DNA from 2 places in the Lysinibacillus sp. G4S2 genome. Region 2 is predicted to be linked to the other one. Evidence: predicted binding sites of a transcription regulator. Region 2 holds the regulator's gene; the other holds the start of a gene.
The links. The regulator LexA, encoded in region 2, represses DNA repair genes until DNA is damaged. The targets are predictions, from matches to a motif close to CGAACATATGTTCG.

Region 1 (15,158 bases), 450 kb from region 2:
CATCGCTTCTGTATTGAAGCTTGCTCAGTAGGAGAGCGACTACAGTTTCTCGGAGAAGAGCTCTTGAAGGTATATAGTAAATGACTCTGTAAAAGGATTTGTACAAAAGATAACATATTACAGAAATGTGCTTCATCACCAAAAGTTGTAGATGACATTTTTTAAGACGTATGCTTGATCTTCGTTCCGGCTAGACGCCTCCAGTCGGAACGGAAATCAACCATACGTTATGGTGATGATCCAGAAATATCTTATCCACTTTGGCGAAGTAACCATAAGTATTAAATGGATTATGTTAATATAGAATACAGTATAATGATAAGTTGTATATTTGCTTAAAAAAATTCATATTTACTAAATTCAATGCATAAATAACAATATGTTCGGAAATAATAAAGTTGGTTGGTTACCATAGAAAAGCTACTTTGTTGTTGGTTATACTGATGACAAAAGTAGCTTTTTTCTATTTATCCCACATTAATGGGCAGTAATTTATCTGTACCGAAAGCGAAGAGTCCAGGTACAAAACCCTCACCTCAAAAATCACTGAAAGCAAAGATTTCCCTTTATATATAAATGCGCCGCACACTCTAAGATAGACTTAGGGCGTGAGGCGCCATTTTATTTTTAGGAATTATTTAGTTGTAGCATAGTTACTTAAGTCTTGATAATATTTTGTCAAAGAGGAAGCAGAAATATCGAACGTTGCCGCAATTTCTTTTACAGTCAATGACAACGACTCGAATAGCTCTTTTTCCTGACCATATCGAATCGCGCCAGCAGCAATAGCAGCCTCTTTACGCGCAGATGGTTGTCCTTCAATTAAATAGTCCTCTAAAAGCTCTAACATAGGAGCTGTTTCTCGATCATTTTGCTCAAGGAATTCTTTTACTTGTGTAAGTACATTGCTCTCAAAGTTAGAGAATTCCTCGCCTTTATAACCATTTGACACAAGTAATTCCCAGAAGGATAAATGCTCTTCTTTTAAGAATGCTCCAACGTTCTTCTCTGAAGCATCAAAATTTTTCTTGAATTGTTCAAATACCTTTGCATGGTCTTCTGGGAAGAAGATCAGCGTTGAAACAGCTAAATAATGCTCTGATTTTTTTGAACCATCTGGTAAGATGAATGCAAAGACATGCATACCTTCAGGGATAGGTTTGTCATTTTCACGACGAATATAAATTTCTTCATTTGTTAATACATGTGTAGCCTTAAAATATTTTTCTTCTACAACTGACACGGAACCAATAAATAGGTGAGGTTGTGACCAGCCTTCTAACACTTTTACTGTAGAAGGTCTTACCGTTTTTTTCTTCGTTTTCTTTAAGTAACCTTTCCAAATAGATGGCTCTTGATGGAAGAAGAAGTCGTCTAACGCGATCGCCTCAATTAGCTCTCTTTGTAGTAAACTCTCTAATTTAGGTTGCCATGTACCTACATGCTCTATATAGGCACGAACATCTTTGCGTTCTGGATATTCTAGGTAAAAAGTTTGTAGTACACGCTCTAATTCTTCAATTGCTACAGCTTCTACTGTAACCTGCTGTTTACCTTCACAACATTTTTTATATTTTTTGCCGCTACCGCATAGGCATGGATCATTACGTTTTACCATAATTAGAAACACTTCCTTTGAAAATTGTTTGTCGAATTTTGCTAAATAAATTGCGTACTCTTAATAATAACGGTACATTTGTATGAAGAAAAATGATTATCTATTTAGAAATGTCAAAAAAAAGTAGAGGGACGCCCTGATTCTAGTATATGTACGTAATTTCCTGCTTAGAACTAAAAAAGAGAAAACCATCCACGCCTTAAAAGCGTTGGATGGTCCTTGTTAAGTAAAATAGGGGTGATTATCCTTTGATAGTTTCCATTCCCATTGTTAATCGTTCAAGCTCATCAATGAGGTGACCGATATAAGAAATCGTATCTCGAAGCGGCTGCTCTGTTGTAATATCAACACCTGCCATTTGAGCTAACTCTACAGGTGATTTCGTACCACCAGACTGAAGGACAGTTAACCATTCATCTACGGCCGTACTACCTTCTTTTAATATGCGCTTAGATACTTGCGTTGAAATTGTTAAGCCAGCGCTATATGTGTAAGGGTAAAGGCCCATATAATAGTGAGGCTGACGCATCCAAGTAAGCTCTGCGCCTTCAGAAATATCGATAGTATCGCCCCAGAATTCTTCTAGGACAGAACGTTTTAATTGATTTAAAACTGTAGCATTAACAGCTTCACCAGCGTCAATTAATTCATATACTTTTCGTTGATATGCTGCCTCTAGTAAGTGTGTGACGAAATTATGATAATATGTTTTGGACACAATGTTTGAAATAACCCAACGTTTGAAGCGAGGATCATCGTTATGTGTCAATAAATAATTGGCAAGAAGCATTTCATTCATTGTTGATGGTGCCTCGATAAAGTATAACGAGGGACGACTATTAAAATAAGATTGATGGGCATGCGCATTCGCAAAATGACCTGCATGTCCTAGCTCATGGATAAGTGTGAATACCTCATTCATACGTTCATTCCATGACATTAAAATAAATGGATGACTACCATACGGACTCGAACAAAATGCACCTGTTGATTTTCCTTTATTTGGTGCATAATCAATCCATCGCTCGTTAAACGCCTTCTCAATCAAGTTCTTATAATCCTCGCCCATAACTGCTAATGCTTTTTCAACATAACCCTTTGCTTCAGCCATTGTTATTTTCGGATCATAATCTGGATCAAGTGCTATTTTTAAGTCAGCAAATGTCATTTTCTCGATGCCATTCGCTTGTTGTATCAGCTTTGCGTAACGGCGCATATGAGGCGCAAGTTCCTTTGTAATAAGATCTATTTGACGATTATAAAGGGATCGATCAACATCCTGATCAAACAGCAAATAGTCAATGACAGAGTCAAAGCCCCGTAAATCTGCCATTGTTTTTTCCTGTTGAATATGTGTGTTATAAATTTTGGCAGTTGTGTGCTGATAATCGCGTAATTTACTAGAAAATGCCTCAAATGCAGCACGGCGTACATTTGTATTAGCCTCAAACTCCCAGTTGTTTTCGTATAATACAAAGCTCAGTGGATGCTTTTCACCATTTGCTTCAAATTGTCCAAAATGCATATCAACTAGCTTTGTCGTATTATATGTTTCATAAGGCGCTTTAAAAGTTGAACTAAATGCTGCTAATGCTTTTTCCACTTCAGGGTTTAGCTGATAAGGCTTTTGCTTTAACAATTCCTCTAAGTAAATTTTGTAAATAGGACTTAACTCAGTGGCTTCTTGTAAAATTGCCTCGTCTAGTGCTAGTAATTCACTGCGTACGAAAGAAAAGGCACTACTTATTTTACCCACTGCAGTACTGTATTTTGCAGAACGCATTTGAGCTACGTCATCTGTACGATCTGCTTGAATATTTAAATTTGCATAAGTGCCAATAGGAACAATGCTTTTTTGTAATGCTTCAAAAGCTGTTAAAACTTCAATTACTTTTTGTGCATCTGTAATTGTACCTTGATACTTGCGTTCAAAGTTTAGAGCATCCTCTACAAGCTGAGCTAAAACAGGTTCAAAATCCCCATCATTTTCAAATAAATCTTTTAAATTCCATGTCTCTTCTACTGGTACATCTTTTCGTAATGGTAAAACTTCCACTAATTAACACCCCTTTTAATGTAAGTGACTTCATTATAACGAAACTATTTCGGAAAGTGAAATAATTATAGTGAATAGTTTTAATATTTTTAAAAATTAAATGATAATGTAGAAACTTATGTTCGTGTTCGCTATAATGGATTTAAAGAAAGGGGGAATGAAGTTATAATGCAGTTAGTTTTGGAGAAACCAGATGTGTATAAGTTAAGTCACGTGAATCAAGATAATTTATGGAAGAAGTTAATTGCGGATTTGTTTGAAGATTTTTTGTTGTTTTTTTTGCCAGAGTTACACTTAGAGGTAGATTTTTCGAAGCAAGTAGAATTTTTGCAACAGGAGCTTTTCAAAGAAATTATTGAGCATCGTCAAGGGCGCAAAATAGCTGATCAAATTGCGAAGGTTCATTTAAAAAATGGGAAAGAGCAATGGATTCTTGTCCATACGGAAATACAAGCTGGAGATGAAGTGCATTTTGCGAAGCATATGTTTGAGTATTTCTATCGTATTAGGGATCGATATGGTAAGAAGATTGTGGCTATTGCTATTTTTACGGATAAGAGTACAAAAAGCACGAACCGGTATTATGAAAAGTATTATGGTACAGAAATAACGTATACTTTTAATAAATTTGTTGTTTCAGATTTTGATGAAGAAGAATTGGAAAAATCACCTAAGCTTTTTAGTAAGGCGTTGCTAGCTTCAATTTATATGAATCGTACTAAAAATAAATTTAGCTTACGTAGTGCATATAAAAGAGCCCTCTTAAGAGAAGTGTGGTTATTAAATAATATTGAACGAACAGAAATAAGAGCGCTACTTTATTTTATTGATTACTTAATGAAGCTGCCAAAACCTATGTCTGAGCAGCTTGTAAAAGATGTTAAAGCTGAGATTAGAGAGGAGGAAGAAATTTTGCGTTTATATAAAGAGGATTTACCACCTACGCTTGTTGGAGTTTTAGAATTAGAGAGACAGGAAGGCTTTGAACAAGGTATTGAACAAGGTATTGAACAAGGTATTAAACAAATAATTATTGGTTTGATTGAAAAAGGTGCTGAGGATGAGTGGATTGCTGAAGTTGCAAAGCTTCCAGTAACAAGGATAAAGGAAATTCGCGTGGAACTTAAATAGATTAATTGTTTTTTAGTGTCAATTTTCAAATGTGTTGGTTTGGAAAATATAAGTTTTTCATTGGAGGATACAAGGATTTTTTGTTGATAATTTTCTTTTGTGTGCCCATTCATAAAAGCTGAGATTAGAGGGGAGGAAGAAATGTTGCATCAATAGAAGGTTTACCACCGACACTTGCAGGAGTATTGGAATTAGTAAGGCAGGAAGTCTTCGAGCGAGGCTTCAAGCAAGGTTTCGAGCAAGGCTTTAAGCAAGGATTTGAACAAGGATTTGAACAAGCCATGAAACAAGTAATCACTGGTTTAATAGAAAAAGGTGCTGAGGATGAGTGGATTGCTGACGTTGCAAAGCTTCCAGTGACAAAGATAAGAGAAATTCGTATAGAACTTAAATAGTCTAATAGTGTAGAAAGAAAACATGACCATTTCTTATTAGGTTTGTTGTAAGTTTTCTAGCTTCCTAATGATGAAATCTTTTTGTGTGAGATTGTTGTGGAATTGCCTTTAACCTCCCGTTGTAAGGCAAATCCTCTTGCGGGAAAAGCGAGTAATATGTAGTGGAAGATGTTTTGTTTTTTTATGATAAATGATCTTTGAAATTTATTTGTGTCAATGGGAAAAATGTGCGTATAGCTAATACACTTTGTTACACATACTAATGGATACAATTGGCCATTGGAGGAGAAATGATGACACAAAACTTAAACAAACAATTGAATAAACTTGTCGCTACATGCTCGGTACTTTATACAAAATTGCACAATTATCATTGGTATGTAACAGGTAGCGCCTTCTTTACACTACATGCCAAATTTGAAGAATTATATAATGAAACAACATTGAATCTAGATGAAATTGCAGAGCGCATTCTTTCGAAAGATGGAAGGCCTGTAGCGACTTTAAAAGAGCATCTTGAACTATCATATGTTGAGGAAGCGTCAGGAAATGAGACGACAGAGGAAATGGTAGCTATAACCATTTCAGATTTCCAAATGCTAATGAAATCATTAAACTCAACAATGGAGCTAGCCGCTGAAGAAGGAGACGACCGTACAGAGGATTTACTTAATGCTATGTATCAGTCCCTTGAAAAGCATACGTGGATGTTAAAAGCCTTCCTAGGTCGCTAATAACCAAAATATTAATATCAAAAGAAGCAATGGGCATCTTGAGTAAGTACTCATTGTTTCTTTTTTTTTGCATTTAATAAAGACTCTATATCATTATTACAAAACGACAACAAATATCTCGACAATATAACGAATGTTACAGTCCGTTAAAGAATGAAAAAAACGGTTATATTTTTAGGATATGTAGGGTAAATACCTAGTAAGCCATACAAATTAGGAGGAATTGAACATGATGAATGAACAAAACTCACAAATTGAAGTGGCCCATACAAGGGATGAGATGCTTCATATTTTAGAAAGTATGCGATTAGAAGCATATCAAATAGAGGACATTCACATTATTGCAAAGGATCCAAGCAAATTAGAGGATGTAAAATGGGATTCTGACGTTAAAACACATGAGGTAGGGAATTGGATGGATCAATTAAAATCATGGTTTACCGGTGAATCAGCTGTAACAGAAGGATTAAAGCGATTTGATCTTACTGAGGGACAAACAGCATACTATGCTCAACTAGTAGAACTGGGTGCTATCGTATTATTTACTGAGTGTGAGGATTTAACTGAGTCTATGAAGACTTAAACTATTTCGAAAGATAATCAGTATCGTCTGATCCGCGTAGTCCACGTGTAACTGTGTCAGAATCTACTCTTGAAAGTGCAGAAATCCTTAAGATTACGAGGAGCGTTTAAAGGCTGGAGCATATGAATGAGGCTGAACGAATTCGAAGATATCTATAAGAACAAAAAAACAGAGTGAATGCACATGCATCACTCTGTTTTTTTGTTTTGGATGGATTCAAGATTAATGAATAGCTTTTTCATGTTCTTGTTTTTTAATAAATCGTAATACATGAATATGCTCTAATTGAGCAACAAGGTTACCAATCAGAATAAAGCTACCACCAATTATTAATTTTATCGTTATTCCTTCACCGATAAACATCATAGCAAACATAGCTGCGAAAATTGGCTCTAAAGAAAAAATGAGTCCTGTATGTGTAGCAGAAGTATACTGTTGTGCAACAGCTTGCCCTACGAAGCAAAATGCACTACAAATGACACCGAGTCCTATAATGGCAATCCATGAAGTCGTTGTATTTGGAAGTGTTGGTGTTTCAAAAATTAATGTTAATATAAGTGCATAAAGTCCAGCAAAACCAAGTTGGTATACGCCATAGGAAATTGATTCAACACTTCGTGTAAATGTACTATTTAATAATAAGTAAATCGAATAACATAGTGCAGCGATAGCTATTAAAATATCCCCTTTTTGGAAGGAAAGTGAGCCTTGAGCAGTTAAAACAGTAATTCCGATCATTGTGCAAACAATCGCAAAACTAACTGCTCTTGAAGGTAATTTTTTTTCAATAAAACTACTGAAAATAGGTACTAAGACAACTGTTAGACTTAAAATAAATCCAGCATTTGATACAGAAGTTGTTTCTAATCCGAATAAGCTGAGAGCGAACACAATGAATAATAGAAACCCTTGAATAGCTGCATATTTTAATGTTTTAGCATCGACTTTCATCATGCGTTTATAAAAGATAATACCTGCTGCGAAGAATGCGATGATACAACGTAAAGCCACCACATTATAAACTGCCAATGTTTCAAGTCCCATTACCATAAAGGTATAAGATAATCCCCAAAACATTGTTACAATAACCATCAATAAATTTGCTTTTCCTTGGATACCCATTATGCTCACCTACAATCTGTGTACTAAAACAGTTTTCATATAAAAATTACTATATATCTTGTATTGTGATTAGTAAAACGAATGTTTATAATGATTAGTATTAAAAAAATTCATGTATGCAGAGGGAAAAGGCAATGAGTTTAGTGAAATATGAGATTTTGAATAAAGTGGCTGAGGTAGCAAGCTTTACAAAAGCAGCAGATGCTTTAGGTTTAACTCAATCTGCTGTAAGTCATGCTGTTTCCAGCTTAGAAAAGGAATTCGGCTTTGCGCTCATTCATAGAAGTCGAGCGGGTGTCACGTTAACAAGTGAAGGGGATGCAATGCTAAGGGCGATGAGGCATGTCCTTGATGCAGAGGAACTATTACAACAAGAAGCTGCACACATACTTGGTGTTACTCGTGGAAAAGTACGAATTGGCGTAATTTCAAGCATTTCCTCAAACTGGATGCCAGAAATTGTCCGTATTATGGACAATCAATTTCCTGGCATACAAGTTGAATTGCGAGAGGGAGACTATTATGAGATTGAACAATGGCTACTGAGTGGAGAGGTGGATGCTGGGTTTTTAAATGGTCAAAAGTCGGGGCAATTTCAGTATATTGAACTCCAGCAGGATCCATTGCTGTGTATTGTCTCCGATAAAAGTCCGCTTTATGATAAAGCGGAAATTGATATAGTGGAACTAGAGGACATGCCATTTATCATGACTTCATATAAAGGGACAAATGATGTAAAAGTACTTTTAGAGCAATATCATGTGAAGCCAAATATTCGTTTTGAACTATCGGAAGAGGTAGGGATAATATCGATGATTTCTCACCAACTTGGCATTAGTATTTTACCGAAATTAGTTACGAATAACTTACCTCCTACGTTAAAAGCCATTCCTTTAAAACAAGGTGGTTATCGTACAATTGGAATAGCTATGAAACATCAGGCATCACCTGTTACCAAAAAATTTGCGGAAATATTAAGTTCCTGGTTAAAAGAACAAAATAAGTTCGAGTAAACGCTTAGAGGAGATCGACATGCTCTATAAAAACAACATTGAACCTTTACATAGCATTACGTAAAATAGTATTTGTATATTTATCTTCATTCAGCAGATGAATGCAATTTTAATTACTTTTTCAGGGGGTGTCCAAACACCTACTGAAATAGGGGATCTCAGTCTAAGAACGCCACGTCCTGTGGCAATTTATCTGCGCGAAAGCGAAGCGTCAGCGGCAAATGTTTTCTGTAGCGAACGCGAAGCAACAGCTACAATTACGCCAAGGCGAAATTGATTAGAAAAAAGGTGATTGTATGGGGACATTACGAGGTAAGACCGTACTCATTACAAGTGGGGGAACACTTGAAAAATGGGATCGTGTGCGTGGACATACGAATTTATCAAAAGGATCGATGGGCTGTTATTTAGCTGAGGCGGCACTAGAGGCTGGGGCAAACGTATTGTATATGCATGGTTATTTCGCACAGCTACCGACGAATAAAGATAAAATGCGTACCATTCGATTTGAAGGTATTGAAGATTTAGGCGAGAAAGTTCGACATGCTGTTCAGGAAGAACAGGTGGATATCGTTGTAATGGCTGCTGCTGGTTCTGATTGGCTCATTGACAAAGTATATGACCAATCAGGGAATTTAATGGAGGAAGCAGGTAAAATGCCTTCTGACGAGCCACCTATCATTCACTTTAAAAAAGCGCCTAAAATATTAGGGCAAATAAAAAAGTGGCAGCCGAATGTTACTTTAGTGGGCTTTAAACTCGAGGCGACAGATGATGAGGAGTTTTTACTGTCCCGCGCACGTCTAAGGATGGAATCGGCGAACGCTCAATTTATGGTAGCAAATAGCTCGCAGTCATTATATGGTGGAGATGAGCCACATTGGATTGTACCTGCTGAAGGCGAACCACTAAAGGTTATGGGCAAGCAAGATACAGCAAAAGCATTAATGGATTTATTACAAAATAAATAGAGCGAAAACTGTGTAGAGGCAATAAATCTGCACAGTTTTTTTGTTTTATAAAATGATTTAGTAGGTGTTTGATTAACCATTTTTATTCACTCATTAGAAGGCTTTGATTTCCGCTACGGGCTACTCGCTTTGCCGCTGACGCTTCGCTTTCGCGCAGATAAAACATTTGCCGCTGACGCTTCGCTTTCGCGCAGATAAAACATTTGCCGCTGACGCTTCGCTTTCGCGCAGAGCAAGGCTTCCTGCGGGCGAGCGTCGAGCCGCTTCCTTCGCTTTGTTGCTGTCGCTTCGCTTTCGCACAGAAAACATTCGCTTCGTGCAGGGTCTCGTCTGTCTCGCTTTCCCGCAGGAGTCGAGTAGCCCTACACTACAATCAATTAAAATGGAAATTCATTGGCATTATAGCAACAAAAAAATACTTTTTATCGCTCAATAATAAAGCTATTTTTTCCTAATCAACACGCCTGATGATTTAGATTATTAATCACTAAACGGTAGGCAAAAAATGGAGGGGGCATACATTATGATTTTTGAAAATGCATATGATTCAGTATTAAGTGATGTTGAAACATAGTTCTCGAATAATGCTCTTCATTGAGTTCACATCCTTCTAATAAAAAACTTAAGTAATTCAATACTATCCATTGGCATAAATGAATACTAAAATGTTCAAAATACTCCTTTTTACTTAATTACAAAGTATTCAGCTAGGATTTATAATATTTATATTGACAATAGGTTTTCTGAATTATAAAATTCTTTCTAAGAAACGTAATACTCTTATCGAGAGAGGTGAAGGGACTTGGTCCAGCCTCGGCAACTGTTAGTGTAGGTGCCAAATCCAACAGGGCAATCTGATTGGGGGCATAAAACGATTGATGCGTTGGCCTCTTATGAACAAAAAGTATGAAAAAAAGAAGGGGGGATCGGATGACTCAACAGGTAAAGATCGATGACAAAAAGCTAGAGGCAATTGCAAAGGCAATTCAAAATTTAGAATTTGGAGAAGTGCACATTACGATTCAAGATGGTGTCATTGTTCAAATTAACAGACTTGAAAAACAGAGATTCCCACAGAAAAAGTAAACAGTGTGATGACTGTTGCCTAGATATTTGAAAGCCACAAAGAAAGCAGGATTGTTCTCTCCTCTTATTTGTGGCTTTAATTTGTAGTTAGTTAAAGGAGTTGGTTAAGGATATAGGTCCTGTTGAGCGGTATTTCGTTAAAAATGAATATACAACTTTTTAAATAGCCACTTAATAAAAAATATCTAGGCTAATAGAGTTTCATAAATTTGAGTATGGCTAAATAGTCGGCAATTTTATATGATACAAAAAAACAGGATGGATTACGATGAATCATCCTGTTTTTCTTGTATGCTACTTGCTTATGAAGATAGTGTCCTAGTCATAAAAGCTTTTAGGGATTTCACCAATATGTCTACGATGATAGAGTAAAGGCTCCTTTTGTGCATTATCAATTTCTAGGACTTGCCCAATAAATATCGTATGGTCTCCTGCATCGATTTGTTGAAATGTTGTGCATTGTAAAGTGGCTACAGTATCGTGTAAAATCGGTAGACCGTGAACAGAAGTTGACCACTTTGCCTGAGCAAAACGATCTGGGATTTTACTTGAGAATAGTGAACATAAATGTTCTTGATTGCTCGCTAAAATATTCACAGCAAACTTTTCGGCTGCTGTAAAATATGGATGAAGCTGTGATTTTTTATCGAGCGACCATAAAATAAGGAGTGGATCTATGGAAACTGACGCAAAGGAATTGACAGTTAAGCCAATAGGTTCATCAGTGTCATTACAAGCTGTGACAACCGTGACGCCTGTTGGATAATTACCTAATGCAAGTTTAAAAGCAGCTACTTTGTCTGTCATTCTAATCACCTCTTGTTATTTTATGCGAATATACCATTGATTGATGGAAATGAAAAACTTTTTTTGATTAACCATCTGCATAGAAATTATTTTGTTGCCGAGCATCGCTGTTTAATAATTGTAATATTCCTAATTTCATTTTAAACCAACAAAACTAACAGGTAAAGTATATAATGGAGGGTAAAAAGGGGGTTTAGTCAATGACTTTATATTTTGACCATCTGGTTCACCAAGTTCAATCACCAGAGAATACAAAGATTTTCTTAAACAAACGCAATATCCATACAATTAACGGTGGTCAACATACAATGTGGGGGACATATAATACGTTAAGCTACTTTGGATTAAACTATATTGAACAAATAGCAATCTATGATCGTAATTTATTTGAAAATGCAGCGAATTTACCTTATTCCCTACACTATACGTTTAAGCGTGCGAATGAGCGCTATGGCTTTTCACGAATTGCATTACGTACGAAAAATATTGAAGAAGAAGGACAACGTTTGCGTGCACTTGGTTTTGAAGTGTATGGTCCTGATGCTTGTAGTCGAACTAGACCAGATGGCTCCGTGGTAGAATGGAAGCTATTGCATTTTGGGAAGCCTGGGCAGGCAATTGATTTTCCATTTTTGATTGAGTGGGCTGATGAAGATAAGGAACGTGTTGCACAATTAAAAGCAAGTGGAGCCATTGATACGAAACAATCGATTACGATGGAATCCGTGCAATTTTATGTAGAAGATGTGAAAGCTACCGTAAAGTTATGGCAGGAAATATTTCAATTACCAGAGCCTGAGCAACATGCACAATTTATTTCCTTACAATTACCGAATATTCGCCTAGATTTTTATGAAGAAGTCGCTGCAGCTACTATGACGCTTGGTCATTTACATGAAGGACCATTTGGGGTGACATTTAAAGATACTGATAGAACGAAGGAAACGCTAGTTTTTCCAGCTGCTTTTTATTGGATCAATCGTTGACGCTTGCGTATAGAAGACGAAGCAGTACTAATAAAAATAAAAGCATTTGAAAAAGGAGCCGTTCATCTATCGAACAGCTCCTTTGTTACTTATAATTTCATAACATTTGACGCCTGTGGTCCGCGATTGCCTTCTACTACATCAAATGATACCTTTTGACCTTCTTCAAGTGTACGGAAGCCTTCCTCTTGGATGCCCGTAAAATGTACAAATACATCTTCTCCATCATCACATTCAATAAAGCCATAACCTTTTTCGCTATTGAACCATTTTACGATTCCTTGTTGCATAAGCATTCGCCTCCAATGCGCTTGAATGTAGTACTAAATCAATTAAGTCGTGACATAACCTGCGAAAATGTGAAAAAATGCATTTTCACTTAGAACATACATGAATTGAGCTAAGTTGTCAATTGATTGTCGAAATGCTTGGATAACTAATTATGATTTCTTACACAAAAAAGTCTATAATGGAATTTAACAACATAGAAAGTAGGGTGTCAAATGACAACGAAAAATCAACCTTTAACAGATCTAGAAATCGCTAGTCAAGCAGTTATGATGCCTATTACAGAAATAGCGAAAGCTGCAGGTATTTCAGAGGATGCACTTGAACAGTATGGTCGCTACAAAGCAAAAATTGATCCATTAAAAATAACAACTCACGGTGAGGACGCAAAGGTTGTACTAGTAACTGCCATTAGTCCAACTCCAGCAGGTGAAGGGAAATCAACCGTAACAGTTGGACTTGCTGACGCACTTCATCAATTGAATAAAAATGTTGTTGTTGCTTTACGTGAGCCGTCACTCGGCCCTGTAATGGGTGTAAAAGGTGGCGCAACAGGTGGCGGATATGCACAAGTTGTACCTATGGAAGATATTAATTTGCATTTCACGGGCGATCTTCACGCTATTTCGACAGCGAATAACGCATTATCTGCTTTTATTGATAATCATATTCACCAAGGAAATGCTTTAAACATTGATCCTCGTCGTATTATTTGGAAGCGTGTAATGGATTTAAATGATCGTGCCCTTCGTAAAGTAGTTGTGGGTCTAGGCGGTCCAGTGCAAGGGATGCCACGTGAAGACGGCTTCGATATTACTGTTGCATCAGAAATTATGGCTGTCTTCTGTTTAGCGACAAGCATTGAAGATTTACGCGAGCGCATAGCTAGCATCGTCATCGGTTACACATTTGAGCGTGAGCCTGTCTTTGTGCGTGATTTACAAGTAGAAGGTGCTCTAACATTATTATTAAAAGATGCCTTCAAGCCTAACTTAGTACAAACATTAGAAGGAACACCTGCCATTATTCATGGTGGTCCATTTGCCAATATTGCCCACGGCTGTAATTCGATTATGGCGACACAAACAGCTCGTAAGCTAGCTGATATTGTTGTGACAGAAGCGGGCTTCGGCTCAGATTTAGGTGCTGAAAAGTTCATGAACATTAAAGCACGTAAAGCAGGCTTCAAGCCAAGTGCCGTTGTCGTTGTAGCAACGATTCGTGCATTAAAAATGCATGGTGGTGTACCGAAAACAGCGCTTGTTGGTGAAAATGTTGAAGCACTTTTACAAGGAATTGAAAATTTAGCTAAACACGTCGAGACGGTTCGTACATTTGGCGTTGAACCGATTATCGCGTTAAATCGTTTTATTACGGACACAGAGGCTGAGTTAGAAGCGGTTCTTAACTGGTGTCAAGAAAATCATGTTCGTATTGCTCGTACAAATGTTTGGGAAGAGGGCGGAAAAGGTGGTCTAGCTCTAGCAGAACAAGTGTTAGCTGTACTTGAGGAGGAAAATAATTTCTCACCTTTATATAATGTAACAGAATCTATTGAGGAAAAAGTACGTACTATCGTGCAAAAAGTATATGGTGGGAAAGACGTTCAATTTACCGACCAAGCGAAAAAACAAATCGCCCAAATTGAAAAATTCGGCTGGGATTCAATGCCGATCTGTATGGCAAAAACACAATACTCTTTATCCGACCAACCAAGTTTACTCGGTCGTCCAGAAGGCTTTACAATCACCATTCGTGAAGTAATCCCTAAGTTAGGTGCGGGCTTCTTAGTTTGCTTAACAGGGGATATTATGACAATGCCGGGATTACCAAAGGCACCTGCAGCATTGCGTATGGATGTTGATAGTGAAGGACATGCGGTAGGATTGTTCTAAATAGGATTTGTATTTATGATTAGTAGAAAATATTAAATGTACAGAAGCTGCTCTTATAAGTTATAAAGAGCAGCTTTTTTTATGAATGTACTATTGATAAAATAAAATTTGTTTTTGTACTAGACAAGTATGATTTTTTATTATATATTATATGTAATAAAATTATTTACAAGAAAAACAAAGAATTCACATATTACAAAGAGTAATCGTGTTTTGTTAGATACTTTTTGTAATATGTGAATTTTTTTCTTATAAAATGGTTTTATTTAATACGATTAATGGAGGTCATTTAAATGACACAAGGTACAGTAAAATGGTTTAACTCAGAAAAAGGTTTTGGATTCATCGAAGTAGAAGGCGGAAACGACGTATTCGCTCACTTCTCAGCTATCCAAGGTGACGGTTTCAAAACACTTGAAGAAGGCCAAAAAGTTGAATTCTCAGTAGAAGAAGGCCCACGTGGACCACAAGCT
Region 2 (15,158 bases):
TTGTCAAACGAAGGAGGCCTTCATCTTCTATTTTTGTCGAAAACTTTCTACTTTCGGTTCTATCAATTACTTTATGGCATAATGAGTCCCATTAGACATCACATGTTCTATTTCCCTGAATTTGAACCTCTTTTATAGCAGCTTAGAATATACTCAGCCTCAAGACCTAGAGCAAAATCAATTTCCAGTCCGTTTTAGAAGAGCTTTCTAATAGGTAAAATAAAAGTACAAACGAAAGGAGCTAGAACATATGAGAAAATTTCTTTTATTTACAGGAGGCTTTATCGCAGCATGTGTTGCACTTGCTTTAGTTGGACCACTAGCAGGTTTACTATTTTCTGGTTTATTTGTAGCGCTTGGCATGCACTTCTACATTGCAAGCAAGTCAACATTCGGCAAAATCATTTGGTTTACAGTTGGTCTGATGGGTGTTCTATCAGCAATATCTAATATCCCAGCTATGGTTGGTTTAGCGGCAATCGCTATCATCTATGTTATCTGCAAAAAATGGAATAACGAAGATGTAAAAATTCCAACGATTGAAGCTAAAGAAGAAGATCCGTTTACAAACTTTGAAAAAGAATGGTCAAACTTAACAAAATAAAAGGAGCGAATTTAAATGAACTTATTTCAACGTTTTAAATATACAATAGAGGCAGATTTACATCATGTATTTGATAAGAAGGAACAAAAAAATCCAATTGCGATGTTAAACCAATACATTCGTGAGGCAGAAAAACAAACAGAGCAAACAGGAAAATTATTAGAGCGTCAAGGTCAGCTAAAAGAAAAACTAGAGCAGGAGTTTAAGCAAAACGCAGATTTACTTGCAAAACGTGAGTCTCAATTAAAATTAGCGACTACTAGCGGTGAGCAAGATTTAATCGACTTCGCAACTGACGAAGTAGCTGCTTACACAGCACGTAACAACACATTACAAGCTAGTATTGAAGCAAGCACACGCGAATACTTTGAGCTTGAGCGCAAATTCGAAACAATGAAGCACAAAATTAAAGACATGAAAGTGCGTCAATTACAGCTTATGGGCAAAGAAAACGTGACACGTGCGCACCATCAAATGGACGGCATGATTGCTAAAAATAATAAAACGAACTTCGAGGATTTAGAATCTTATATCGATAAGCTTGCTTACCAAATCGACAAAGATCATGAAGTAACATCTTTCGAGACTCGTCTTGCACAGTTAGAAAAAAATGCAGAAGAAGAAAGCGCACCACTGCTAATTGAAAATAAATAACATGTTATAATGAAAGAAATGCGCCATATTTAGAGGCGCATTCTTTCACGTTTTGATATAGAGGGACCCATTCCCTCTCTTATACTCTTAGTAGAAAGAAGGGTGACCCTCTTGCAAAATTTCACAACTAATAAGCTCACATTTTGGGTACTGTGCTTCTTTTTACTCGTTTTTGTGGAGCTCACAATTTTTAACAACGGTGGTGCCTTTTGTTTATTGATTGGAGCAGGACTGCTTTATTTAAGTTTCTCAAAAAAAGTTCGTTTCTTTAAATGGACGGGGATTTTCTTTATCTCAATCGCACTCTTTACAATGTGGAGTTTACGCTTCTTTATCGTCATTATTCTCTTATATATGCTCTATCAATACTTGCAAAGAGAAAACGAACCAAAAGTTGTTGGTTTGGAGCTTTTCGAAAAGCTTCCCGCTACAAAAAACGAATTATTCGGTACAATGCCTGCACCTGTAGAAGCCTATAAATGGCAAGATGTACAAATCCAGCGACTTGCCGGTGACATTACGATTGATACAACACAAACTATTTTACCAGCTGGCACAAGTCTCATTACGATTCGCCAAGGTATCGGTAAGGTGCAAGTTTATATTCCATACGAAATTCCATTCCGTTTACAATACACAACATTGTTTGGTGAATTGCAATGTCTACATGTTGGACCACAACGCATACTCAATGAAAGTGTAAGTTTCTCAGATGGAAACCCCGAAGATGCGAAGCGTACATTAGTTATACATGTTGCAACATGGCTCGGGGACTTGGAGGTGCTACGTAAATGATTGCCTTTATCTCAAGATTATTTACGCTATTTTTCATTTTATTGAGTGCTGCATTTGGACTCCTTGTCGCTCTCTGGGGCGAGCCGAATGAAAAAATATGGGGGCCATTATGGCAGCAGAATTATAATAATATACCACTTGGCGGTTATATTGCCATCTGTCTTTTTGCGATTAGTTTACTGATTGCAAGCTGGATTAGTATGACTGCCCGCGCAAGAGAAGCTCAGGCAACCCGCATTGTGAAGCAATTAGTTGAACCTGATTTTGTATTGCCTAAAAAGCAGCCTTTACCAAAACCTTTGAAAAAAGCTTTAGTTCAAACAAGCGAGTTAATCGACACTCAACGAAAAAGCTTACAGCGCTTATCGAATGAACGTGCAGAAGCTAACGATAAAATTATTCAAGAACGAATTATTGCTGAACGACAACGCCTTGCTCGTGAGCTTCATGATTCTGTATCGCAGCAATTATTCGCAGCTTCGATGTTACTTTCCGCTTTAACGGAAACTGATGAAAATGCAACAAGCCTAAAGCAGGTCGAAAAAATTGTGCAACAGGCACAGCTTGAAATGCGCGCATTATTATTACATTTACGACCTGTAGCTTTGCATAATAAAACACTTGCACAAGGTCTTGAGGAGCTAATTATTGAGCTGCAACAAAAAGTATTTTTTCATATTGAATATGAGCTTGAGGAAATGGCGTTATCTAAAGCGGAGGAAGATCATTTATTCCGTATTGCACAGGAAGCGTTATCGAACACACTACGCCATGCCAAAGCGAGCGAAGTTGAATTACTGCTCGTTGCACGCGATGATTTAGCGATTTTACGTATTCAGGACAATGGCCTCGGCTTTGATGTCGAAGCCGATAAATCTACTTCTTATGGACTGCAAAATATCGCTGAACGTGCTGTAGAGATTGGCTGCACATACAAAATTGTATCTGTGCCTGGTGAAGGTACAATTGTAGAGGTAAAAATTCCACTACTTAAGGAGGAAGAAGTGAATGATTCAAGTGTTAATAGTGGATGACCACGAAATGGTGCGTATCGGTGTTTCTGCCTATTTATCAGCACAACCAGATATTACTGTCGTGGGTGAAGCTGAAAATGGTAAAGAGGCAGTAGAACGTGCTCTTGCCCTACGTCCAGACATTATTTTAATGGATAATGTCATGCCAATCATGACAGGAGCTGAGGCGACAGCTGAAATTTTAGCTGCCTGGCCAGAGGCAAAAATTATGATGGTTACAAGTTTTCTAGATGACGACAAAGTCTATCCTGCATTAGAGGCTGGTGCTGTCAGCTATATTTTAAAAACGTCAAATGCAAAGCAAATAGCTGATGCCATTCGCAAAACGATGGGTGGCGAAACTGTTTTAGAGCCAGAAGTAACATCAAAAATGATGCATCGCATGCGCCATGGCAATAGCACCCCACTTTACGAGCAGCTTACCGATCGTGAAATGGAAGTATTACTGCTTATGGCTAAGGGCAAAGCGAATCAGGAAATCGCCGATGACCTATACATTGCCTTAAAGACTGTAAAAACACATGTCAGCAATATTTTAGCGAAGCTTGATGTTCAAGATCGCACACAAGCTGTAGTCTATGCTTTTCAAAATGGGCTAGCGAAGTAAATTTTTAGTGTACTGCTACATTTGATGTGTATGATTTATCAGCGTTATCAGAGATTCTGCTAGGGTATCAGCGGTTTTGGCACTTTTATCAGCGATTCTTCCTAGGTTATCAGCGATTTTGGCACTTTTATCAGCGATTCTTCCTGAGTTATCAGCGATTTTGGCACTTTTATCAGCGATTCTTCCTAGGTTATCAGCGGTTTCTGCTCTTTTATCAGCGATTCTTCCTGAGTTATCAGCGATATTTGCACTTTTATCAGCGATTCTTCCTGAGTTATCAGCGATATTTGCACTTTTATCAGCGATTCTTCCTGAGTTATCAGCGATATTTGCACTTTTATCAGCGATTCTTCCTGAGTTATCAGCGATTTTGGCACTTTTATCAGCGATTCTTCCTGAGTTATCAGCGATTTTTGGTACTTTTATCAGCGATTCTTCCTAGGTTATCAGCGGTTTCTTCACTTTTATCAGCGATTCAAAAAAAATACGAAACTGCATTTTTAGACAATGCAGTTTCGTATTTTTTTAACCTAATCTATTAATAATTTCTTTAAGCTCATTTACACTGTTAACTATGTATGTTGCTTTCGCATCAGTTAGTTCTTCAAGCGAGCCATAGCCATATGTCACACCGATTGAAGCAATTTGATTTTCATGTGCCCCAATGATATCGTATTTTCGATCTCCAATCATTATAAATTGATCGATATTCACTTCATTAAAATGTTCGCGTACAAATGCGATTATTTCTCCTTTTGCTGAACGAGTACCATCTAGATTACTACCTGCGACAAAGTCAAAAAATTGTTCAAGATTGAAATATCGTAAAATTTGTTCAGCAAATACGGTTGGCTTAGATGTCGCAATTGCTAATATGTATCCCTGCTCCTTTAAATTTGCTAACAAGGCTGGGATATTTTCGTACAGTTTATTCTCAAACATCCCTCTTTCCGTGAATCGTTCTCGGTAATCGCTAATAGCTTGCTTAATTTGCGCATCATTAAATCCATAAATTTCATGAAAAGATACTTGTAATGGTGGTCCTATAAAACTTTCAAGTTCATCTAAATTACTTACTTCGATACCTGCCTTTTGTAATGCGTATTGAACCGATTTCGTTATCCCTATTTTCGGATCAGATAATGTTCCGTCTAAATCAAATAAAACAACGCTATATTTTTTCATAACTAGCTCTCCTTTAATTGTTAAAGTATTGATATACTGTTGAACCAAAATCGTGAATATCTTTGATGTAATCAAACCCTTCTGGTGAACCAAAGCTATTAAACCCTCGAACTGCTACAATATTTTCTTCCGGAATTACCAATAATGCAACACTTGTATAACCAAGTAGTTGAAAACTCCCTCTTGGTAATAATGGACTTATTTCTGTAATCCCTTCTCTCTGTTGAGGCTGAATAAACCAGAAAAAGCCGTTAGTTGGCAAGTTTTTTGGTTTAGAATCCGGGGATTGAATTGTCGTTAATAACTGTATGATTTCTTCAGGTATCATTTGTTTCCCATGTATTTTCCCTTTATCAAGATGCACTTGCCCCCACTTAGCTAGCTCTCTTAATGAGCAATACATATTCATTTTGCTGCCATCACATACATCACTTTCATACCAAAACGGACTATCATTATGTATTACTTCTATATGCTGTTCGGTTTTTTCACTGAACCAATTTGTTTCAGTAAAAGACAATATCTGAAATATTTGCTCATCTACAATTTCTGCAATAGTTTTTCCAGTTACTTTTATTATAACTTTGGCAAGTAAATCTATATTGATATCTCGATATGCCCAATTACAGCCTGCTTTAAATTCTCTAATTATTTTTTCATTTTGCCAACGTAAACCGTGTGTATGTGTTAGTAAATGTCTAATTGAAACGTCCCCAAAAATTTCTTCATTCCCCAAATAATCACTTAGTTTATCATCTATCGAGGCAATACAGTTATGATAAATCGCATATGCTACAGCAAAACCAACATAACTCTTACGAACAGAAGCAAGATGAAAAAGAGTATGTGGTCCAACCTTTTTTTCTCCTTTTTGTTGTCCTTGTACACCAAAATATTCTTCTAGTACGGTTTGACCATGTTTATTAATAATAACTCCGCCACCTGTACAATCTAATTCTGAGAAAGTTTTCTTTACTTGTGCAAGTATAGTTTGTAGCTTCATCTTAAATACCCCTTGTCTACTCTATAAATACTCATTACTATAGTATATCAAATGGAAATTAATACTATATAAGTTTTTTAATCCACGTAACCTTTTATTACCAAAAACGTTATTATTTTTAAGGAGGGGTTGTGTGGATACTCGATTTACTTATAAGCATTTCGTAAATGAAAATACGTTTTCACTTCTTGATCCGATTTTTGAAGCTACTCTACTTTTCGCTGTTTTACTACTTATTATTGTGATTATAAAAAAAGTATCTATTTGGTTTTGTTTACTTTTTGCAAGCCTATCAGTCATTGTCACTGGTCAGCTTCTTTGGTTTAGTGGGATTATTGTTGAAGAGCTAAACATTGGAGGAAGTTCCAAGGACTTTTACTATTTTGTTGCTATACTCCTCATTCATTGTGCAGCAATTTGGATTTCTTTAATGAAGTCTTCTAAACGTGAAAAAATACCGCAGCACTCAGTGGAGATTTAATTCCCACTGAGTATTGCGGCATTTTATTAATTATAGAGCTTTTACTTTCGCTACAACATTTTCTACTGTGAATCCGTATTTTTCCATTACTAATTCACCTGGTGCAGAAGCGCCGAACTTGTCAATTGCAAGAACGTCCCCTTGAAAACCAGTGTATTTATGCCAGCCGAATGACGCGCCCATTTCAATTGCAAGACGTTTTGTTACAGCTTTTGGAAGAACAGATTCTTTGTAAGCTGCGTCTTGTTTTTCGAAGCGATCCATAGATGGCATTGAAACAACTGCCACATCCATGCCTTCCGCTTTTAGTGCTTTTTGTGCTTCAACTGCAAGTGAAACCTCAGAGCCTGTTGCAATTAAAATGGCATCTGCCACTTCTTTTGTAGCAGGAGATACTGTATAAGCACCTTTTGTAACACCTTCACGTACTGTATCAATAGATGCGTCAAGAACAGGTAAGTTTTGACGAGATAATACTAAAACAGTTGGTGTTTTTTCAGATGCTACTGCCAGCTCCCATGCAACTGCTGATTCATTTGCATCAGCTGGACGAACAACAGATAAATTTGGCATTGCACGTAAAGATGCAAGGTGTTCGATTGGTTCATGCGTTGGACCATCTTCCCCTACAGCAATTGAGTCATGTGTAAATACATAAGTAACAGGAAGACCCATTAATGCAGAAAGACGTACAGCTGGACGAACATAATCAGAGAATACGAAGAATGTACCACCGAATACGTTTAGACCACCGTGAAGTGCCATACCGTTCATAGCAGCACCCATTGCAAATTCACGTACACCGAACCAAATATTACGGCCAGCATAATCATCTGCAGAGAAATCTCCAGCGTCTTTCATCGTTGTTTTGTTTGAGCCAGCCAGGTCAGCTGAACCACCGAAGAATGATGGTGTTTTCTTCGCAATTGCATTGATTGCATCTCCAGAAGAAGAACGAGTTGCTACTGATTTACCTACTTCATAAACTGGTAATTCTGAAGCGAAATCTTCCGGTAATTGACCATTCATCGCGTTTTCAAATTGCGCTGCTAATTCTGGGAACTCTTGCTTATATGCTTCAAACTTAGCATTCCAAGCTTCTTCTGGTTGTGCTCCTTGAGCTTCAGCAGCAGTATTAAATGTATCGTATACTTCAGCAGGAATTTGGAATGGCTCGTGCGCCCATTCATAAGTTGCTTTTGTTAAAACGACCTCATCTTGACCTAGTGGTGCACCGTGAGAAGCAGCTTTACCTGATTTATTTGGTGAACCAAAACCGATAACAGTTTTCACTTCGATAAGTGTTGGCTTGCCAGTTGATTTTTTAGCTTCTTCGATAGCTGCGTTAATTGCTTCAACATCTGTACCATCAGCAACTTTTAAATAGTTCCAGCCATAAGATTCAAAACGTTTTTGTACGTTTTCTGAGAATGACTTTTCTAAGTCACCATCTAAAGAAATATCATTAGAATCGTAAAGCACGATTAATTTTTCAAGCTTTAAGTGACCTGCTAAAGAGATAGCCTCAGCTGCCACACCTTCCATTAAATCGCCATCGCCACAAAGTGCGAATGTATAGTGATCAACGATGTCATGTCCTGGTTTATTGTAAGTAGCTGCTAAATGACGTTCAGCCATTGCCATACCAACTGTCATAGCAATACCTTGACCTAGAGGACCTGTTGTTGCCTCTACCCCAACAGTATGACCATATTCAGGATGTCCTGGAGTTAATGAATCCCATTGACGGAAGTTTTGAATTTCTTCCATTGGTAAGCCGTAGCCACCAAGATGAAGTAGGCTATATAGAAGCATAGAGCCGTGACCTGCAGAAAGTACAAAACGATCGCGGTTATACCATTTTGGATTTGCCGGATTATGGCGAAGTTGTTTTGTCCAAAGCGTATAAGCCATTGGCGCTGCCCCCATCGGTAAACCTGGGTGACCTGAATTTGCTTTTTCAATTGCATCGATTGACAAAGTTCGGATAGCATTAATCGCTAGTTGATCCGCATGTTGAGTCATTATGTTGTGACATCCTTTCTCGTCCTATATATTGTTCTTCTACAGTTTAGTCAACATTGCTTCAGAAAACAATGTTTTTGTTATACTATTAACGTTTTATTACATACTTTATGGAAATGTGTCACATTAATTTAGAAATTTATTTTTTTTCGCTTGTTTTACTTTTTCTGGTGTTACATCATTTCCTTCAGGATCTACCACTTTGACGTTTTCAATTGTATCACGCATCGTTGCTCTAAATGTATCTAGATATTCCTTACGAAGCGCTGTTCGTTCTTTAGCTTCTGCCTCTGTTAATGTACCATTTTTAGACTTAGCAGAAAGTTCATTGATTCGGTTAATTTTTTCCTTTGATAACATAGTTACACACCTTTCAGTACATATTTTAATGAATATGGTATGCAAAGTATAGCATGTATTCCCTTAAAATGCAGTTATACCAACCTTTCTAGCATCAGTTTATTCTTAAAGATACTACAAGGCAATGAATGAAAAAGTATGTTTTTGGGGCTAATTGGAACTGTTGCTGAATTAATAGCTGTTTCATTAATGTTTAAAATACTTTTTTATTAAACAAAAACCACCCATCACGGAGTATTCATTTTTATGGATTATTTAACGAAAGCACCAGATAGTTTTTAATCCCATTATTGCTTATAAATGAAGAAAATATTTTATATAGGAGCATTGTCTACATTAATACTAACTGCATGTAGTGAGGATGAAGCTGTGTCTAAAGAAGAAGCTCCAGCTAGTGAGCAAAAAGAAGCTAAAGAAAAAACTGTAAATACTTATACTGATGAGGATTCTGAGAAAAAAATCTATCGATGAAGCAGCTAAGGAGCTTCATACAAAATATAGACCGTATGATGAATAAACAAAAAAACAAGCACCCACTTTTTAACGGGCGCCTGGTCAATTATTTTATATGGTTAACACGCTGTTGATTTCTTTTCCATCAAACGATGTTTCTATTTTACATAATTTCTAATTTACTTACGAGTGATTTTCTTCGACGCTCGGCGATTTTTTGACCTACTACTGTTGTTTCCATCATCCCTGCAATGGACGTATCCCAAAGCTTCGCTAAATAATAACCTATTACCGAAGCTGAAGCCCCAAACAGCATGCTATACAAAAACATTTGTTTAATCGTTTTGCTTATTAAATAGGAAGTAGCAGCTGGCCCTATTAACATAGCGACAACTAAAATCGCACCAACACTATCAAATGCAGCAACAGTTGTAAAGGAAATCGTTGTCATGAAGCCATAATGTAGAAAAATAACAGGAATGCCGATAGAGGCGGCATAAACTAGGATTCGATAACTTTCTATACTGATCTACTAACCTTCCCCTTACCAATAGGACAAATTACTTTAGTTTACTATCCCATTTTCCAGATACAGCAGATAACATTAACCATGGTTCAATCACCATATTAATTAACATATGAGCTACGATTGGAGCGAAGGTACTTCTTCCAGTCATAATATAAAGCATCGCGAGAAGACTTCCTAAAATTGTAGTAGATAGTATAACAGGTAAGGCAATCTTCCAATCCCCTCTCAAAAGTACCCATACACCGTGAGCAATTCCAAATACTATCCCAGAAATTAGTATTTGCTTTAAATCTGAAAATGCATTCGTTAATAAGTATTCCATAAGTAAATGTCTAAAAATCACTTCTTCTACGATCCCCGTCACAATAGCGATCCTTATACCGATTACTTTTAGCCAAGACATAGTAAATACATGTGCTTTTACAAAAGGTAATGCAATAATTGTATAGGCAATGTATCCCACTACAATAAAAGCAGTAAAAATCCAAATAAATATGTTTGAAAACACATCTCTCTTATAACCAATTAGATTTTCAATAAAACCTTCAGGATTATTGAAAAACCAAAAAATTATACTGGCTGTCAGCATCGTTGCAATAGTTATTAATATCCAACCAGTTTTATTTCTTTCACTTGAAGTAGTTAACTCACTCATAATAGCCCTAGCCTCCTAATCATGAACTTCCAAATACTTGTTTTCTGAACTCAATATAACGAATGAAAAATATGCCAACAACACGTTTGGAGTAACATGTCGTTATGGTTGTGTAAGATGCCTTTTCCAAAGAATAACCTGCATTTTCCAAAATGCTGTATATGCTATAATTTTTTGAGAGGTGATAAATCTGAAAATAGAAATAAAAATAGATTCAGAGTATGAAGAGCCACATGTAACAATATATACAGCTGAACTTACGCCTACGATACAAGCTGCTATTTCTTTATTACAACAAGAAAAAGAAGAGCAAATTTTAACAGGAATCGCAAATAATAAAACATATATCATTGATCCAAATTCAATAATTGTTATTCGAACGGAAGGAAGAGAATTAGCTTTATATGATGAAGATGATCATCGTCTTATTTTGAGTAAACCTTTATATGAATTAGAGCGACAATTAGGGAGTAATTTTATACGGATTTCTAAATCAGCCATTATAAATCTCACAAAAATTAAAAATATTGAAGCTTCATTTAATGGAACAATGGAAATTGAGCTAGTTTTGGGAATTAAAGAAGTGATTTCTCGCAATTATCGAAAGCAATTTAAAAAGCGTTTGGGGGTCTAGGATAGATGCATTTTTTAAAAAATGTCGCATTTGGTGTAAGTATGGGCTGTACAGTTTTTGTTTTTATTAATCTTTTAGGTTATTGGACTCTTGGAAATATTTTTTTGGAAGCTGTTATGGCTAATTTTACACAACACGTTTTAGGTTCAATTATTGTAGGAATTGCTTGTGCATTACCTTCATATTTCTATCAAGTGGAACGTTTAACATTTTTACAACAAATAGCTATCCATTTTGCAATTTCTGTAAGTACATTTATTGTTGTTGCTTTATTTTTAAATTGGCTCCCAACATCATCTATCGGAATGACTATGTTCATGTTATTGCTTGGTGTTTTACTTTTCACTCTTATTTGGCTGCTATTTTATGTTTATAACCTATCTGAAGCGAAAAAAATGAATAATAAAATTGATGAGCTGATAAATAAGGATAATGCCCAATAATATTTTTATAAATCCGATCGATTCAAAACTCCTCCCATCATAGCCTCAAATGCTCCAAATAAACATTTACAATAAATACCACATAATACATGATTTTTTGAAGTCAGAAGTGTAAACTAATTTATAGGGGTCAAAAGATCAATTTACGCTTGGGGGAAAATGAAATTGTTTATTAAAACGAAAAGATTAATTATAAGAGAATTTGAGGTTCAAGATTGGCAAGCTGTCTATGAATATACTTCAGATTCAAATGTGATGAAATACATTCCAGAGGGAGTTTTTAATGAGGAGGAAGCAAGAAAGTTTGTTTCAGAAAATAGCGGTGATAAAGCAAAATACTTCCCTGTTGTTTTACTAAATAACAATATTGTCATTGGTCATATTGTTTTCCATCCATGTTTTGGTGACCATACGTATGAAATTGGTTGGGTATTTAATCCGAACTATTACAATAATGGATATGCCTCTGAAGCTGCAGAAGCTGTACTGGACTATGGATTCAAGGAAATGAAGCTTCATAGAATTATTGCAACATGCCAGCCAGAAAATATCGGATCCTATCGAGTGATGGAAAAAATCGGCATGAGACGCGAAGGTTATTTTAAAAAATGTATTCCTAACGGAGATGAGTGGTGGGATGAATACTACTATGCTGTCTTAGATGAGGAATGAGCATAACTAGTTCTTTATACTATAGTTAATAGATTATGGTGGAATCCGCCACTTCTCTGCATTACCTCAATCTTAGCTATTTAAAGTAAAAATCAGTGGGATGACTAAGCTCCCACTGATTGATACGTCACTTTATTTGCTATTAATCTCTTGATGTTCCCGATATCTCCTATGGACAGTTGCTTTGCTTACATCAAAGCCTAGACCTCTTAGTGTTACGGCAATTTCCTCAAAAGTGAAGCCTCGGTTACGTAGCTTAATAATCTCTTCTACAGGTACATCCTTACGTTCTTGACCATTAGGATTTCCACGATTTGATAAATTGTTTTCAGGACGATAGCCATTTTCAACGGCACGACGCATGCCACGACGTATTTTAGCATTATGAATTCTGCGTTGGTACTCCTCTACGATCGCTAAAATTTCTAGGAGCATCGTATCCATTTCATTTAATTGTACAGGGCCCTCGTCTCGCATAGAAAAAACATCCGTTTCAGTTTTTTGTAATAAATGCAATACTGCCATTCTAGCATTTCCACGTCCTAAGCGTGTCTCATCCTGTACAAATAATGCTTTAACTTCTTTTTCTTTAATAAAGTCGAGCATTTCAAGTAAGCCATCACGTTCCACATCATAGCCACTATGCTTATCCCTAAAAACGTTCTTCACTTCGTAGCCCTGCTCTTTAGCATAGCGCATCAACTCCTCTTGTTGACGTTCAAGCGAGGAACTTTGTGTCTCTTTTTCTGTACTCACACGGCAATAGACAACAGCCGATTGTAGTGTATTTATCATTTTTCATTTCTCGCAATTTCAATTGAATTTATGGGTTTGGACTGGTCACCCACTACTGGAATCACTAGGGATTTACCTGCAATAATATCAACGTTTGATAATTCATTTTCTGCTTTCACAAGCTTAATCCAATCATCCGTTTTCATTTTACCAGAGTATTGTTCAGCTAACGACCATAAACTATCACCATGTTCGATTTCAATTTCAGTGTAAGTAACATTGCCTGGATCTGTTATAAAAAGATATGCTGCAAATAGTAGACTTGCCCCTAATAAAGTAGTAATATGTGGATTTTTCTTTAACCAGTTCATAATCATAACCCCTTTTAGAATATTTGTTCGGAATATATGTTCTCATAATAATGCGAACAAACGTTTTTGTCAAACACTTTTCGAACCTATGTTTGCTTAAGTGTTCGCATTCTGTTATACTACTAATAAGTAGAATGATTAGAAAAAAGAGGTGAGCAATCATGAAAAAAGTTTCGAAAAGACAAGAAGCCATATTAGAGTTCATCAAAGAAGAAGTGCGCACAAAGGGGTATCCACCATCAGTACGTGAGATTGGTGAAGCAGTTGGACTTGCTTCAAGCTCAACAGTTCATGGACATTTAGCTCGTTTAGAACAAAAGGGCTTCATTCGTCGAGACCCAACTAAACCACGGGCTATTGAAATCCTAGAGCCAGAGGATTCTATTCAAAAGCAACATGTTATACATGTCCCACTTGTTGGGAAGGTTACAGCAGGTTCTCCGATAACTGCTATTGAAAATATCGATGAGTATTTCCCACTTCCAGATATTTATGGTACAAGTGAAGATCAGTTATTTATGCTAGAAATTATGGGTGAATCAATGATTGAAGCTGGCATCTTAGATGGAGATTTAGTCATTGTTAAACAAAGAGCAACGGCTAATAATGGTGATATTGTCGTAGCAATGACTGCAGAGGATGAAGCCACTGTAAAGCGTTTCTTCAAGGAAAAAAATCATTTTCGTTTACAGCCTGAAAACGCAACAATGGAGCCGATTATCGTAGACCAAGTTTCTATTTTGGGGCAAGTTGTTGGTCTCTATCGTCGTGTACACTAAAAGCATCTCCATTTTCAAGTATTAAAAGAGGATTTTATGTTCATAAAAGAGCATATACCTCTTTTTCTTATCCATTTTTTTAATGGAACAAAACTAAAAAAGAATCCACTTTAAAATGGATTCCTTACTCTTTGCAATATCTTTAGTTAAGCCTATCCCCATAATGTAGTGTTGATTTCTTCTTGGCGTAATTGCGTTCGGATTTTGAATTGTACCCGCAAATTCATTCCTTCAATATAAAGCTTTATGCCTCTACCTTGAATTTCAAGCTTGCCTTTACAAATGCAGAGAATAATTTCTTCGATGCTTCATCTCCTGCCATAGCTAGCTCTTCTGGATGCCACTGTACGCCCAAACAAAATGGTAAATCTTCGTGTACTACCGCTTCAACGATACCATCGCTTGATTTTGCCACCACTTTCAATTTTTCCGCTACTATATTTAAGGCCTGATGATGAAATGAATTCACAGCAATTTTCTCTTCCTCAATAATCGTTGTTAATAAAGTATCAGGTGTAACATGAACATAATGTGTAGCAACGCCTCGAGCCGCTTGTTGCATGTGCTTTAATAATTTACGACTATGATATTCGCTCTCAATATCCTGATAGATCGTACCTCCAAACGCAACATTGAGCATTTGAATCCCTCGACAGATACCAAAAATCGGCATTTTCCGAATATAGGCCGCTTCAATTAAGGCAAGCTCCACTGAATCTCTTTCCGGATGAACTTTCCCTAATTTTGGTGTAGGTTCTGCACCAAAGCGAAATGGATGCACATCATGTCCACCCGAAAGTAATAATCCGTCTGTCAATGATAAAATTTGTGCTACATCCTCTTCTACGCCAAGCGGAATTATAAGTGGAATACCGCCAGCTTCAATGACACTTTTGCTGTAGGCGGCATTCAATCTTGAGGACAAATCATCCTCCGCAAAGGCCGTTATACCAATAACTGATTTCACATTATCCCCTCCAAAAATCCACAAAATTTACTACTTACCAAAATTCAAGATACCAATTCATCAACGCAGCTCCATAAAAATAGACAATGATAGCTGCTAGCGCAATAGATGGTCCAAATGGTATAGGCGTTTTCCTTCCCTGCCCGCGTACCTTTAACACCACTATCCCAAC

Region 1: QUF91_RS09585 (RpnC/YadD family protein) is a predicted target of LexA. The motif match lies at 3,786-3,799, and genes of this name have one in related genera.

What each region holds. Positions count from the first base shown of each region.
Region 1 covers NZ_JAUCFJ010000002.1:1,882,605-1,897,762, forward strand. Annotated here, with positions in the region: gene QUF91_RS09570 (zinc-finger domain-containing protein) at 1-84, shown strand, start outside; gene QUF91_RS09575 (SEC-C domain-containing protein) at 635-1,618, opposite strand; gene pepF (oligoendopeptidase F) at 1,860-3,674, opposite strand; gene QUF91_RS09585 (RpnC/YadD family protein) at 3,843-4,805, shown strand; gene QUF91_RS09590 (hypothetical protein) at 4,991-5,200, shown strand; gene QUF91_RS09595 (Dps family protein) at 5,494-5,934, shown strand; gene QUF91_RS09600 (general stress protein) at 6,164-6,517, shown strand; gene QUF91_RS09605 (DMT family transporter) at 6,740-7,639, opposite strand; gene QUF91_RS09610 (LysR family transcriptional regulator) at 7,774-8,652, shown strand; gene QUF91_RS09615 (phosphopantothenoylcysteine decarboxylase domain-containing protein) at 8,949-9,623, shown strand; gene QUF91_RS09620 (hypothetical protein) at 9,744-9,923, opposite strand; gene QUF91_RS09625 (YezD family protein) at 10,554-10,709, shown strand; gene QUF91_RS09630 (flavin reductase family protein) at 11,028-11,516, opposite strand; gene QUF91_RS09635 (VOC family protein) at 11,717-12,502, shown strand; gene QUF91_RS09640 (cold-shock protein) at 12,592-12,792, opposite strand; gene QUF91_RS09645 (formate--tetrahydrofolate ligase) at 13,006-14,685, shown strand; gene QUF91_RS09650 (cold-shock protein) at 14,979-15,158, shown strand, end outside.
Region 2 covers NZ_JAUCFJ010000002.1:1,433,320-1,448,477, reverse strand. Annotated here, with positions in the region: gene QUF91_RS07330 (lmo0954 family membrane protein) at 251-604, shown strand; gene QUF91_RS07325 (PspA/IM30 family protein) at 620-1,258, shown strand; gene liaF (cell wall-active antibiotics response protein LiaF) at 1,370-2,053, shown strand; gene QUF91_RS07315 (sensor histidine kinase) at 2,050-3,087, shown strand; gene QUF91_RS07310 (response regulator transcription factor) at 3,062-3,694, shown strand; gene QUF91_RS07305 (hypothetical protein) at 3,771-4,136, shown strand; gene QUF91_RS07300 (HAD family hydrolase) at 4,220-4,879, opposite strand; gene QUF91_RS07295 (serine hydrolase domain-containing protein) at 4,893-5,882, opposite strand; gene QUF91_RS07290 (hypothetical protein) at 6,016-6,363, shown strand; gene tkt (transketolase) at 6,394-8,388, opposite strand; gene QUF91_RS07280 (DUF896 domain-containing protein) at 8,515-8,748, opposite strand; partial or broken gene QUF91_RS07275 (metal ABC transporter permease) at 9,365-9,703, opposite strand; gene QUF91_RS07270 (CPBP family intramembrane glutamic endopeptidase) at 9,762-10,385, opposite strand; gene QUF91_RS07265 (LytTR family DNA-binding domain-containing protein) at 10,567-11,019, shown strand; gene QUF91_RS07260 (DUF3021 domain-containing protein) at 11,025-11,462, shown strand; gene QUF91_RS07255 (GNAT family N-acetyltransferase) at 11,628-12,134, shown strand; gene QUF91_RS07250 (YneB family resolvase-like protein) at 12,267-12,929, opposite strand; gene yneA (cell division suppressor protein YneA) at 12,926-13,240, opposite strand; gene lexA (transcriptional repressor LexA) at 13,402-14,019, shown strand; gene QUF91_RS07235 (gamma-glutamyl-gamma-aminobutyrate hydrolase family protein) at 14,264-14,986, opposite strand; gene QUF91_RS07230 (prepilin peptidase) at 15,021-15,158, opposite strand, start outside.